Regions from separate parts of the Pantoea sp. SGAir0175 genome, predicted to be linked through region 1. Evidence: predicted binding sites of a transcription regulator. Region 1 holds the regulator's gene; each other region holds the start of a gene.
The links. Region 1 encodes PhoB, which activates phosphate uptake and scavenging genes when phosphate is short. Its sites were predicted from a motif close to CTGTCATAAAACTGNCNNAT; they were not measured.
Positions count from the first base shown of each region.

Region 2: ugpB (sn-glycerol-3-phosphate ABC transporter substrate-binding protein UgpB) is a predicted target of PhoB. The motif match lies at 1,245-1,264, and genes of this name have one in related genera.
Region 3: glpT (glycerol-3-phosphate transporter) is a predicted target of PhoB. The motif match lies at 1,973-1,992, and genes of this name have one in related genera.

Region 1 covers NZ_CP028081.1:3,145,910-3,150,195, forward strand. The annotation lists gene C1N56_RS14820 (PstS family phosphate ABC transporter substrate-binding protein) at 1-408, opposite strand, end outside; gene phoR (phosphate regulon sensor histidine kinase PhoR) at 427-1,740, opposite strand; gene phoB (phosphate response regulator transcription factor PhoB) at 1,756-2,445, opposite strand; gene sbcD (exonuclease subunit SbcD) at 2,643-3,860, shown strand; gene C1N56_RS14840 (AAA family ATPase) at 3,857-4,286, shown strand, end outside.
Region 2 covers NZ_CP028081.1:3,756,986-3,761,271, reverse strand. The annotation lists gene livG (high-affinity branched-chain amino acid ABC transporter ATP-binding protein LivG) at 1-238, shown strand, start outside; gene livF (high-affinity branched-chain amino acid ABC transporter ATP-binding protein LivF) at 240-953, shown strand; gene ugpB (sn-glycerol-3-phosphate ABC transporter substrate-binding protein UgpB) at 1,346-2,662, shown strand; gene ugpA (sn-glycerol-3-phosphate ABC transporter permease UgpA) at 2,724-3,614, shown strand; gene ugpE (sn-glycerol-3-phosphate ABC transporter permease UgpE) at 3,611-4,286, shown strand, end outside.
Region 3 covers NZ_CP028081.1:3,878,081-3,882,366, reverse strand. The annotation lists gene yigL (sugar/pyridoxal phosphate phosphatase YigL) at 1-450, shown strand, start outside; gene glpT (glycerol-3-phosphate transporter) at 485-1,825, opposite strand; gene C1N56_RS18130 (carboxylate/amino acid/amine transporter) at 2,231-3,109, shown strand; gene C1N56_RS18125 (YehS family protein) at 3,106-3,588, opposite strand; gene metR (HTH-type transcriptional regulator MetR) at 3,679-4,286, opposite strand, start outside.

The DNA of each region.
Region 1 (4,286 bases):
TAGCCGCGTCACGGAGAACAGCGCATCCAGCTGCGGCTGACTGATGGACGGCAGCGGATTGTCCTGATTAACCACCACCACCAGCGCATCCATCGCCACCGGCACCGCCAGCGGTGCATAGCCATAGCGCGCGATAAACAGCTGACGCTCATCCACCTGCATCGGCCGGCTCATAGCGCCAAGCTGAGCGGCCCCGGCGGCCAGCGCGGTCGGCGCCGTCGACGATCCCGCCGCCTGCACCTGCACGTTGACACCCGGCGACTGACGGCTGAAATCTTCGCCCCACAGCGTCATCAGATAGCCCAGCGTGTCCGAGCCCACGCTGCTCAGGTTGCCGGTCAGCATGCTTTGCTGAGCCGTCGCCAGCAGCGGGCACAGTAATAAAAGAGAGAGCAGCAGCGATTTCATCACAGAGTCCGGTGGCGTTTACTGCGCCACATTCTCGCGGATTCCGTTCGCCACAATCAAGCGCGGTGGCAGCACGAAGCGGAAGCAGGTTTCCTGATGCGGCACGCTGCTGATCTCCAGCCGCGTGGTGTGGTGGCCGAGCGCGTGCTTAACAATGGCCAGCCCCAGCCCGCTGCCGCCGGTGGCGCGCGAGCGCGCTTTATCCACGCGGTAGAAGCGTTCGGTCAGGCGCGGCAGATGCTCCTCGCTGATGCCGGGCCCGTTGTCGCACACTTTAAATTCGGCGCCCTGTTTGGTGCGCAACCAGCTGATGTCGATGCGCGTGCCGTCCGGCGTGTGGTTCACCGCGTTATACACCAGATTGGAAATCGCGCTGCGCAGCTGTTCATCATTGCCGAACACCTTCAGGTGCGGATCGGTGTGGAAATGGATGCTGTGACGGCCCTGGCTGAGGGTTTCCGCCTCGCGCTGTAACAGCAGCAGCATGGTCGGCACATCCACCGTCTCTTTCAGGTCAATGGCGGGGGCCGCTTCGATGCGTGACAGCGTCAGCAGCTGCTTCACCAGGCTGTCCATGCGTCGCGTCTGCTCCTGCATGGTACTGAGCGCCTTGCTGCGGGTGCGCTCGTTCATCCCGGCATCGTCCATCATCTCCAGATAGCCCTGCAGCACCGTCAGCGGGGTACGCAGTTCATGGCTGACGTTGGCGAAGAAGTTACGTCGCGCCCCTTCCAGCTGGTGCATCTGGGTGACGTCACGCGCCACCATCAGCCACTGCCCTTCGCTGTAAGGCATGACGCGGAACTCCATGTGATGCTGATTATTGAGCACCAGCGTCAGCGGCTTGTTGAAGTCGCGCTGGCGGATATAGCGGGAGAATTCAGGGTAGCGCAGCAGGTTAAGGATATTCTGGCCGTTATCTTCCGGCCAGCGCAGCCCGAGATGCTGCTGGGCCAGACCGTTACACCAGAAAATGGTGCCCTCTTCGGTGGTGAGCACCACCGCGTCCGGCAGCGATTCAGCCCCGCTGCGAAAGCGTTTGATCAGATTGCCCAGCTCGCGCCGGCGGCGGCGATTGCGCAACTGCATTTGATACAGGCCGTAAAACAGCGGTTCCCAGCTGCCGCGCCCGGTGGGCGGCGTCATTGAACGATCAATCCACAGCCAGTGCGACAGCCGCATCAGATTTTTGAAGTGCCAGAACAGCACGCCGCACACGGCCAGTAACAGCCACCACGGCAGATAGCCAACCAGCAGACCCAGCACCAGCGCAGGCAGACACACCAGCGCCAGCTCGGTCAGTAATCTCTTCCAGGAGAGTCGTTCCAGCACGGTAAAAGACTCCGTTTAGTAGCGGGCAGAGAAACGATACCCTGTTCCGCGAACGGTTTGTACCATGCGATCGTGGCCGGAAACTTCCAGTGCTTTACGTAAACGACGGATATGCACATCCACGGTGCGGTCTTCCACATACACGTTAGTGCCCCACACGTGATTCAGCAGCTGTTCGCGGCTGTATACGCGCTCTGGATGCGTCATAAAGAAGTGCAGCAGTTTGTATTCGGTCGGCCCCATTTCCAGCGGCGTGGTTTCGGACATCACGCGATGCGAGGAGGGATCGAGGCTCAGCCCCTGCATCTCAATCACCTCTTCCACCGCCATCGGTGAGATACGGCGCATCACGGCTTTAATGCGCGCCATCAGCTCTTTGGGCGAGAACGGCTTGGTGATGTAATCATCGGCGCCCACTTCCAGCCCGCGCACGCGATCTTCCTCTTCGCCGCGCGCCGTCAGCATCATCACCGGAATATCACGCGTCATGGCTTCACGCTTTAAATGTTTGATGAACTGAATGCCGCTGCCGCCGGGTAACATCCAGTCCAGCAGAATCAGATCTGGCCAGGGTTCGATCAGCTTGCCAATCGCGCTGTCATAGTCCTCAGCCTCAATCGGCTGGTAATCGTTTTGTTCCAGCACGAAACATAACATTTCACGGATGGGAGCTTCGTCTTCCACAACCAAAATGCGCTTAGCCATTATTACTCCTGCGATTGTGACGGCATGTCACGGGGGTTTGCGGCGCCATTATGCGTCAGTTTTGTGACACTTTTATGAAAAACCCACCTCATGATAATCAGATAAAAAGCGCAATTGTGACAACCGGTTTCGCTTTTTTTTCATTGCGTTGTTAAGCGGTTATACTGCCGCTTTGCGATAGCAGGCACGGAGCATTCATGCGAATTATTCACACCGCTGACTGGCATCTCGGTCAGTTCTTTTACAGCAAAAGCCGCGCCGCCGAGCACCAGCAATTCCTCGACTGGCTGCTGGCCGCGATTGTGCAGCATCAGGTGGATGCACTGATCGTCGCTGGCGACCTGTTTGATACCGGTTCGCCGCCCAGCTACGCGCGCGAACTGTTTAACCGTTTCGTGGTGGCGCTGCAGCCCAGCGGCTGCCAGCTGATTGTGCTGGCCGGCAACCATGATTCGGTCGCCACGCTGAATGAATCGCGCGAGCTGCTGGCCTGCCTCAATACCCGCGTCATTACCAGCGCCACGCCCGGCGGCGAGCAGCAGGTGCTGACGCTGCAACAGCGCGACGGCACGCCGGGGGCGCTGCTGTGCGCCATTCCCTATCTGCGTCCGCGCGACATCCTGCGCAGCCAGGCGGGTCAGTCCGGTCGCGATAAGCAGCTGTCGCTGCTACAGGCGATTGAGCAGCACTATCAGCACTGTTATGCCGCCGCCGTGGCGCAGCGCGAAGCCATGGACAGCGCGCTGCCGATCATCGCCACCGGGCATCTCACCACCGTGGGTGTCAGCAAGAGCGATTCGGTGCGTGATATCTACATCGGCACGCTGGACGCCTTTCCGGCGCAGGCCTTCCCGCCAGCCGACTACATTGCGCTGGGCCATATACATCGCGCGCAGCGCATCGCCGACAGCGATCACATCCGCTACAGCGGTTCGCCGATTGCGCTCAGTTTTGATGAGCTGGGACGTGAGAAAAGCGTATTCCTGCTGGAATTTAGCACCCGGCTGGAGTCCGTCACACCGCTGGTTATTCCGTCATTCCAGCCGATGCAGATGTTAAAAGGCGCGATGGCGGAGATCGAACAGCAACTGACCGCGTTTCACACCTATGAAGGCGATCTGCCGGTGTGGCTGGATATCGAAATCACCACTCAGGAGTACCTGAGCGATCTGCAGCGCCGCATCGAACAGCTAACCGACGCGCTGCCGGTTGAGGTGCTGCTGGTGCGCCGCAGCCGCGATCAGCGTCAGCGCAGCCTGGCGCGGCTGGAGAACGAAACCCTGAGCGAACTGAAAGTTGAAGAGGTCTTTGCCCGCCGGCTGGCGCTGGAGGAGCAGCTGGAGGATGAACAGCGCGCGCAGTTAACGCAGCTGTTTCGCAGCACGCTGGCGACGCTGGAGGATCCGGGCGCATGAAAATTCTGACGCTGCGTTTTAAAAACCTCAACGCGCTGCGCGGCGAGTGGTTTATCGATTTCCGCCGCGAGCCGTTTGCCAGCAACGGGCTGTTCGCCATCACCGGCGCCACCGGCGCGGGTAAAACCACGCTGCTGGATGCCATCTGTCTGGCGCTCTATCACCAGACGCCGCGCCTTGGTGGCCTGTCGCAGAGCGAAAATCAGCTGATGACGCGTGACACCGCTGAGTGCCTCGCCGAAGTGGAGTTTGAGATCAAAGGTGAAGCCTGGCGCGCCTTCTGGAGCCAGAACCGCGCGCGCGGCCTGGCGGAAGGTAAACTGCAGGCGCCGCGTGTCGAACTGGCGCGCGTGGCGGACAACCAGATCGTCGCCGATAAAGTCGGTGACAAGCTCAAAGCCATCGAAACCTTGTCCGGTCTCGATT
Region 2 (4,286 bases), 610 kb from region 1:
CGACGAACCGGCCGCCGGCCTCAACCCGCGCGAAACGCACGAGCTGGATGAGCTGATCGCTGAACTGCGTGGCGAACACAAGGTGACGGTGTTGCTGATTGAACACGATATGAAGCTGGTGATGGGCATTTCTGACCGCATTTATGTGGTTAATCAGGGAACGCCGCTGGCCAACGGTACGCCGGAAGAAGTGCGTAACAACCCGGATGTGATCCGTGCTTATTTAGGTGAGGCGTAACATGGCGAACCCGATTTTAACTTTACAGGGTGTCAGTGCGCACTATGGCCCGATCCAGGCACTGCATAACATTAATCTGCACATCAGTCAGGGCGAAATCGTGACGCTGATTGGCGCGAACGGCGCGGGTAAAACCACGCTGCTCGGTACGCTGTGTGGCGAGCCGCGCGCCACCAGCGGCACCATCACCTTTGATGGCAAAACCATTACCGACTGGCAGACGGCAAAAATCATGCGTGAAGCGATTGCCATCGTACCGGAAGGCCGGCGCGTATTTTCGCGCATGACGGTGGAAGAGAACCTGGCGATGGGCGGCTTTTTCGCGACGCGTCAGCAGTATCAGGAGCGCATTGAGCGCGTTTATCAGCTGTTCCCCCGGCTGGCGGAGCGCAAAGTGCAGCGCGCCGGCACCATGTCCGGCGGTGAGCAGCAGATGCTGGCGATTGGCCGCGCGCTCATGAGCCAGCCGCGCCTGCTGCTGCTGGACGAGCCGTCGCTGGGTCTGGCGCCGATCATTATCCAGCAGATTTTCGACACCATCGAACAGCTGCGTAAAGAGGGCATGACCATCTTCCTCGTCGAGCAGAACGCCAACCAGGCGCTGAAGCTGGCCGATCGCGGCTACGTGCTGGAGAATGGTCACGTGGTGCTGGAGGATAGCGGTGAAGCGTTGTTATCCAATGAAGCGGTGCGAAGCGCGTATTTAGGCGCCTGACCTGGCTGTGGTCATGACGTTGGTGCGGTGATTTGCCCTCACCCTAACCCTCTCCCGCACGCGGGAGAGGGAACCGTACGGCAGCGTTTTTCAGGCCAGGTTGCTATCCTGGCATCCTCCCGGACTTCTCTCGCCCTGCAGAAGAAGGCATCAGCGCACCGCCTTTTATCCCCCTCTCCCCGTGGGAGAGGGCCGGGGTGAGGGCATCAGCGCGCACGGCCTTTCATCTCCCTCTCCCTGTGGGAGAGGGCCGGGGTGAGGGCATCAGCGCGCACTAACCCCGTCATATTCCCGTCATAATCCTGTTATTTTTCCGTCATTTCCTCGTGTCATGTTACTTCGCGAACAAAAAATGCGTGATATCGCGCGCGCCACAAGCACAGGAAACCCTTATGTCCGCTTTTACGCTTCGTCCCCGCCTGATGAGTCTGCTGCTCGGTCTGGCGATCAGCGGTAATGCGCTGGCTGCTACCGAAATCCCTTTCTGGCACTCAATGGAAGGCGAGTTAGGCAAAGAAGTCGATTCTCTGGCACAGCGTTTTAACCAGGCTCACCCGGATTACAAAATCGTTCCGACCTACAAAGGCAACTACGAGCAGAGCCTGGCTGCGGGTATCGCTGCGGTGCGCAGCGGTAAGGCACCGGCCATTCTGCAGGTTTACGAAGTGGGCACCGCCACCATGATGGCCTCTAAAGCCATCGTGCCGGTGCATGAAGTGTTTAAAGACGCCGGCGTGCCGATGGACCCGAAACAGTTTGTTCCTGCCGTTGCCGGTTACTACAGCGACAGCAACGGCCAGCTGATCTCACAGCCGTTTAACAGCTCCACGCCGGTGCTGTACTACAACAAAGACGCGTTCAAAAAAGCCGGTCTTAACCCGGATCAGCCACCGAAAACCTGGCAGGCGCTGGCGCAGGATGCCGCCGCGCTGCGTAAAGCCGGCATGAGCTGCGGCTATGCCAGCGGCTGGCAGGGCTGGATTCAGATCGAAAACTTCAGCGCCTGGCATGGCCTGCCGGTTGCCACCAAAAACAACGGCTTTGACGGTACCGACGCGGTGCTGGAGTTCAACAAACCCGTGCAGGTGCGCCACATCCAGCTGCTGGAAGAGATGAATAAGAAAGGTGATTTCACCTACTTTGGCCGTAAAGACGAGTCGACGTCCAAGTTCTACAACGGCGACTGCGGTATCACCACCGCCTCATCCGGTTCGCTGGCCGACATTAAGCATTACGCCAAATTCAACTTTGGCGTGGGCATGATGCCGTACGATGACACCGTGCCGAACGCACCGCAGAACGCCATTATCGGTGGCGCCAGCTTGTGGGTGATGAAAGGCAAAGATGCAGCGACTTACAAAGGCGCGGCGGAGTTCATGAAGTTCCTCGCCCAGCCGGATATTGCGGCAGAATGGCACCAGAAAACCGGTTATCTGCCGATCACCACCGCGGCTTATGAGCTGACCAAACAGCAGGGCTTTTATGACAAAAACCCGGGCGCCGACATCGCCACGCGGCAGATGCTGAATAAAGATCCGCTGCCGTTCACCAAAGGGATGCGTCTGGGCAACATGCCGCAGATTCGTACCATCGTCGACGAAGAGCTGGAAGGCGTGTGGACCGGGAAACAGTCGCCACAGGCAGCGCTGGACAACGCGGTGAAACGCGGCAACGAACTGCTGCGTCGCTTTGAACAGCAAGTGAAGTAACTCCGTAATGGCGGGATGGACGGGTATGTCCGTCCCGCTGTCTCTTTCTGACGAGCCTGCTATGTCCTCATCATCACGTCCGGTTTTCCGCGCCCGTTTGTTGCCGTATCTGCTGGTGGCCCCGCAGCTGGCGATCACCGCGATCTTTTTTCTCTGGCCCGCCGGAGAGGCGCTGTGGTACTCGCTGCAAAGCATCGATCCGTTTGGCATCTCCAGCACCTTTGTTGGCCTTGATAACTTCCGCCGCCTGTTCAGTGACGACTACTACCTTGATTCGTTCTGGACCACCCTCGTGTTTAGCGCGCTGGTGACGGTATGCGGCATGACATTCTCGCTGCTGCTGGCGGCGCTGGTGGATTACGTTATCCGGCTGAAAAAGCTCTATCAGACGCTGCTGCTGCTGCCGTATGCGGTAGCGCCGGTGGTTGCGGCGGTGCTGTGGATGTTCCTGTTCAATCCGGGGCTGGGGCTGTTCAGCCATCTGCTGAACCAGTTTGGCTACAACTGGAACTATGCGCAGAACAGCGGTCAGGCGATGTTCCTGATCGTATTAGCGTCGATCTGGCAGCAAATGAGCTACAACTTCCTGTTTTTCTTTGCCGCGCTGCAGTCCATTCCTAAATCGCTGGTGGAAGCCGCGGCGATTGACGGTGCCGGACCGGTGCGCCGTTTCTTTAATCTGTCGCTGCCGCTGATTACGCCGGTCAGCTTTTTCCTGCTGGTGGTGAATCTGGTTTACGCCTTTTTCGACACCTTCCCGGTGATTGATGCTGCCACCGGCGGCGGGCCGGTACAGGCTACAACCACGCTGATCTACAAAATCTACCGCGAAGGCTTCACCGGGCTCGATCTCTCGTCGTCCGCCGCGCAGTCGGTGGTGCTGATGTTGCTGGTTATCGGCCTGACCATTCTGCAATTCCGCTTTGTCGAGCGTAAGGTGCAATACCAATGATTGAAAATCGACGCGGGCTGGATATCTTCGCCCACACGCTGCTGGCGCTGGGGGTGCTGACCATTCTGTTCCCGCTGTACGTGGCGTTTGTCGCCGCGACGCTGGATAACAACGCGGTGTATCAGGTGCCGATGACGCTGGTGCCGGGCCCGCATCTCATCGACAACATCACCCACATCTGGCGCGATGGCGTCAACGGCAGCGCGGCGTTTGGCCTGATGATGCTGAACAGCCTGATCATGGCGCTGGGCATCACCGTGGGCAAAATCACGGTGTCGATGCTCTCGGCTTTTGCGCTGGTGTGGTTTCGCTTTCCGCTGCGCACGCTGTTTTTCTGGCTGATCTTTATCACCCTGATGCTGCCGGTAGAAGTGCGTATTTTCCCGACGGTGGAGGTGATCTCCACGCTGCACATGCTGGACAGTTACAGCGGTCTGACATTGCCGCTGATGGCCTCCGCGACCGCCACGTTCCTGTTCCGCCAGTTTTTTATGTCGCTGCCGGATGAACTGATTGAAGCGGCGCGCATTGACGGCGCCAGCCCGATGCGTTTCTTCTGGGATATCGTGCTGCCGCTGTCAAAAACCAATCTCGCCGCGCTGTTTGTCATCACCTTTATTTACGGCTGGAACCAGTATCTGTGGCCGCTGCTGATCATCAACGATGCCGGCC
Region 3 (4,286 bases), 730 kb from region 1:
CCGCAGGAAGCGGAGTTTTTCCAGGAATCGGTGTTCACCTATCAGGTGTATCAGCCCGGCATGCTGGCCACCGATGGCATCAGCAAAGTGTTCTTCACCTGCGACGATCCGGAGCATCTGGTTCCGCTGGAACAGGCGATTGAAGCGCGCTGGGGTGACCGGGTTAACGTCAGTTTCTCGCTGCCCACCTGTCTGGAAGTGATGGCTGGCGGCGTCTCGAAAGGGCACGCGCTGGAAGCGGTGGCGAAACAGCTTGGCTATTCGCTGAAAGAGTGCATCGCGTTTGGCGACGGCATGAATGATGTCGAGATGCTGAGTATGGCGGGCAAAGGCTGCATCATGCGTAACGCCCATCAGCGCCTGAAAGATACCCTGCCGACGCTGGAAGTGATTGGCAGCAACGCCGACGACGCGGTGCCGCAGACGCTGCGTAAATTATTCCTCGCCTGAATAAAACGGGCCGGTATGCACCGGCCCGCTCAGATTATGCCTGCTGCTGCTTGTGGCGATGCTCGCTGACCATGGTCAGCAGCAGTAACACCACCGCCAGCACCGATCCGACAATCATCACTAAGAAACCGCCGTCCCAGCCGAAGAAATCCACGGTGTAACCGACAATCGCACTGGCTGCCACCGATCCGCCGAGATAGCCGAACAGACCGGTAAAGCCTGCCGCAGTGCCGGCCGCTTTTTTCGGTGCCAGCTCCAGCGCGTGCAGACCAATCAGCATCACCGGACCGTAGATCAGGAAGCCAATGACGATCATGCAGATCATATCTATGCCCGGATTGCCCGGCGGGTTCAGCCAGTAAATGATGGTGGCGATGGTCACCAGCGTCATGAAAAATACCCCGGTGGCGCCGCGATTGCCGCGGAATACCTTGTCCGACATCCAGCCGCACAGCAGCGTGCCCGGAATCCCGGCGTATTCGTACAGGAAATAGGCCCACGAGGATTTATCCAGCGTGAAGTGCTTCACCTCTTTCAGATAGGTTGGTGACCAGTCGAGGATGCCGTAGCGCAGCAGATAAACGAACACGTTGGCCAGCGCGATGTACCACAGCAGCTTATTCGGCAGCACGTACTGCATGAAAATCTGCTTCGCCGTCAGCTCCTGTTCGTGGTTCTCGCTATAATCCGGCGGATAGTCATTCTTCCATGCCTCAATCGGCGGCAGACCGCACGACTGCGGCGTATCGCGCATCAGCGCAAAAGCGATGATGGCGACGAGGATGGCACCAAACGCCGGCATATAGAGCGCGGCTTTCCAGTCGTTAAACCACGCCATGCCGAGCAGGAACAGCAGCGGAGGAATGCCGCCACCCACGTTGTGCGCGCAGTTCCATACCGACACAATGCCGCCGCGCTCTTTCTGCGACCACCAGTGCACCATGGTGCGTCCGCACGGTGGCCAGCCCATGCCCTGGAACCAGCCACACAGAAACAGCAGCACGAACATCACCATGATGCTCGAGGTTGCCCACGGCACGAAGCCCATCACCAGCATCACGGCGGCGGCGAGAATCAGGCCGGCGGGCAAAAATACCCGCGGGTTGGAGCGATCTGAGACCGATCCCATGATGAATTTGGAAAAACCGTAGGCGATGGAGATGCCGGAGAGGGCAAAGCCAAGGTCGCCGCGGGAAAAGCCCTGTTCGACCAGGTAAGGCATCGCCAGCGCAAAGTTTTTGCGCACCAGATAATAGGCGGCGTAGCCAAAGAAAATGCCGAAGAAGATCTGCCAGCGCAGACGACGATAGAGCGGATCGACGCGATCGTCCGCCACCTGGGGCTGGTGTGGTGCAGGTTTAAAAATACTCAACATCAGAATGGCCCTCCAGGGCGCAATATAGTTATCGATTCCCAGCAGGTTGGGGCAAAAACAAAGTACGACAGCGAACAGAAAGCAACCTTTCCATTTCGCGCACAGAATAGTGATGGTTACGCGCAGTTACTGTGACGTGTGACACATATGTTACAGTTTTATGACAATAAAGAGCGATATAAACCAGTAAATGTTGGATTTCGCGCATTTGTGCCAGAGAAAACGGCGCGCCGCCTCATAAAAATCGCCGCCCGCCGGTTAACCCGCCATGCGGACGCGTGCCTGCTGACCGGGCAGCGAAGATGCGATCGTGTTTAATTTCATCACATGTCAACCAGATTGTCCCGCCAGCGCGCTGTAGTTTGTTTACACTAGCGCCAGTGTTGAACTTTAGGATGCATAACCGTGCTGTTGCTGATCGTTACCACCATTCTGTGGGCTTTTTCTTTTAGTTTAATCGGGGAGTATCTGGCGGGGCAGGTGGATACCTGGTTCTCGGTGCTGATGCGTTTAGGCCTGGCGGCGCTGGTCTTTCTGCCGTTTCTGCGCTGGCGCGGTTACCGCGCCTCAACGTTGCTGCTCTATATGCTGGTGGGCATGCTGCAATTAGGCATCATGTATCTGATCAGCTTCGAGGCTTATCTCTATCTCAGCGTGCCGGAATTCCTGCTGTTTACGGTGATGACGCCGCTGTATGTCACACTGATTTATGACCTGCTCAGCAAGCGCCCGCTGCGCATTGGCTATGCCTTTAGCGCGCTGCTGGCGGTGCTCGGTGCGGCCATTATCCGCTACGACAAAGTCAGCGATGATTTCTGGTTCGGACTGCTGCTGGTGCAGGCGGCCAACATCTGCTTTGCGATTGGCATGGTGGGCTATAAGCGCCTGCAGGAAGTCCGTCCGATGCCGCAGCACACCGCGTTCTCGTGGTTCTATCTCGGCGCAGTGCTGATCGCGGTGATCGCCTGGTGCATCTGGGGCAATCCGCACAAGCTGCCGACCACCACGCTGCAGTGGAGCGTGCTGGTGTGGCTGGGCGTGGTCGCATCCGGACTGGGTTACTTCATGTGGAACTACGGCGCGACCCAGGTCGATGCCGGGACGCTGGGCATTATGAACAACATGCACGTGCCGGCAGGATTACTGGTGAACCTGGCGATCTGGCAGGAGAAGCCGCACTGGCCAAGCTTTATCGCCGGGGCGATAGTGATTTTTGCGTCCCTGTACGTGCATAAACGCTGGGTACTGGGACACACGGCCAAAAGCGGCAGTTCAGGCGCTTAGCTTTTTTTCGCGGGTGTCGATGGCCGCTGAATCAGCGTTAAACCTTTCAGGAAGTTACGCAGAATCTGGTCACCGCACTCGCGATAATTTTTATGATCCGGGTTGCGGAAAATCGCGCCGATTTCAGCCTGTGACACCTTGAAGTTAGCCTTCAATAAGATATCCGGGATATCGGTGGTTTTCAGCGCGAAGGCGATGCGTAACTTCTTGAGAAAGATATTATTGTTCATGCGGCGCTCAACCGACGGGGCCGGCGCGTCTTCGCTTTTGCCGCGACGGTAGAAAATCAGACCGTTGAGGAAGTAACCCATCAGCACATCCGGCAGTTTACGAAACGCCTCATCGTCATCTTTCTTCAGCCACGCCTGCACATCTTCACGCGGTACTTCACTGCCCGCCAGCGCAAAAATCTCCACCACTTTGCTGTCGCTCAAATCCAGCATATAGCGCACGCTGCGCAGCACATCGTTATTGGTCATGGTGAAACTCTCCGGTAGCGGTTAAGGCGGCGCATTATAGAGCAGGCAGGGCGGGGATAACAGCACGGGCGACATTGGCCGCCCGCGGCATCAGGACGAGACCGGCTGCAGGGAACCGGGGCGCGAGGCATCGCGCACGTAAGGCAGGTGCTCGCAGGCGTGCTGACGGGCAAAGCGCACAAAGGCCTCCAGCACCGGCTGCCGCTGCTCGCCGTCGCGCATCGCCGCGTATAAACGGCTCCACAATCCGTCGCCCAGCGTGCGCGTCACCACCAGCCCCTGGTGCTCAAAGCTCTCTACCACCCAGTGCGGCAGCGCGGCAATGCCCATGCCGGCCGACACCATCTGGATCAGCAGCAGCGTATTATCCACGCTCTTCAGCGCCGGGCTGACGCCGGCTGGCTGTAAGAAGTTACGCCACACGTCCAGCCGCTGACGCTGTACCGGATAGATCATCAGCACCTCATCGGCCAAATCTTCCGGCGTGATGTGAGCCAGTTGCGCCAGACGGTGATCCGGCGCCAGCACCAGCCGCACCTCAAAATCAAACATCGGCGCATAGAACAAACCGCTGCGCGGCAGAATATCGGACGTCAGCACCACGTCCAGTTCGCCCTGCTGCAGCGCCGGCTGCGGATCAAAGGTCACGCCGGATTTGAAGTCCATCACTACCTGCGGCCAGCTCTGACGGAAATTGT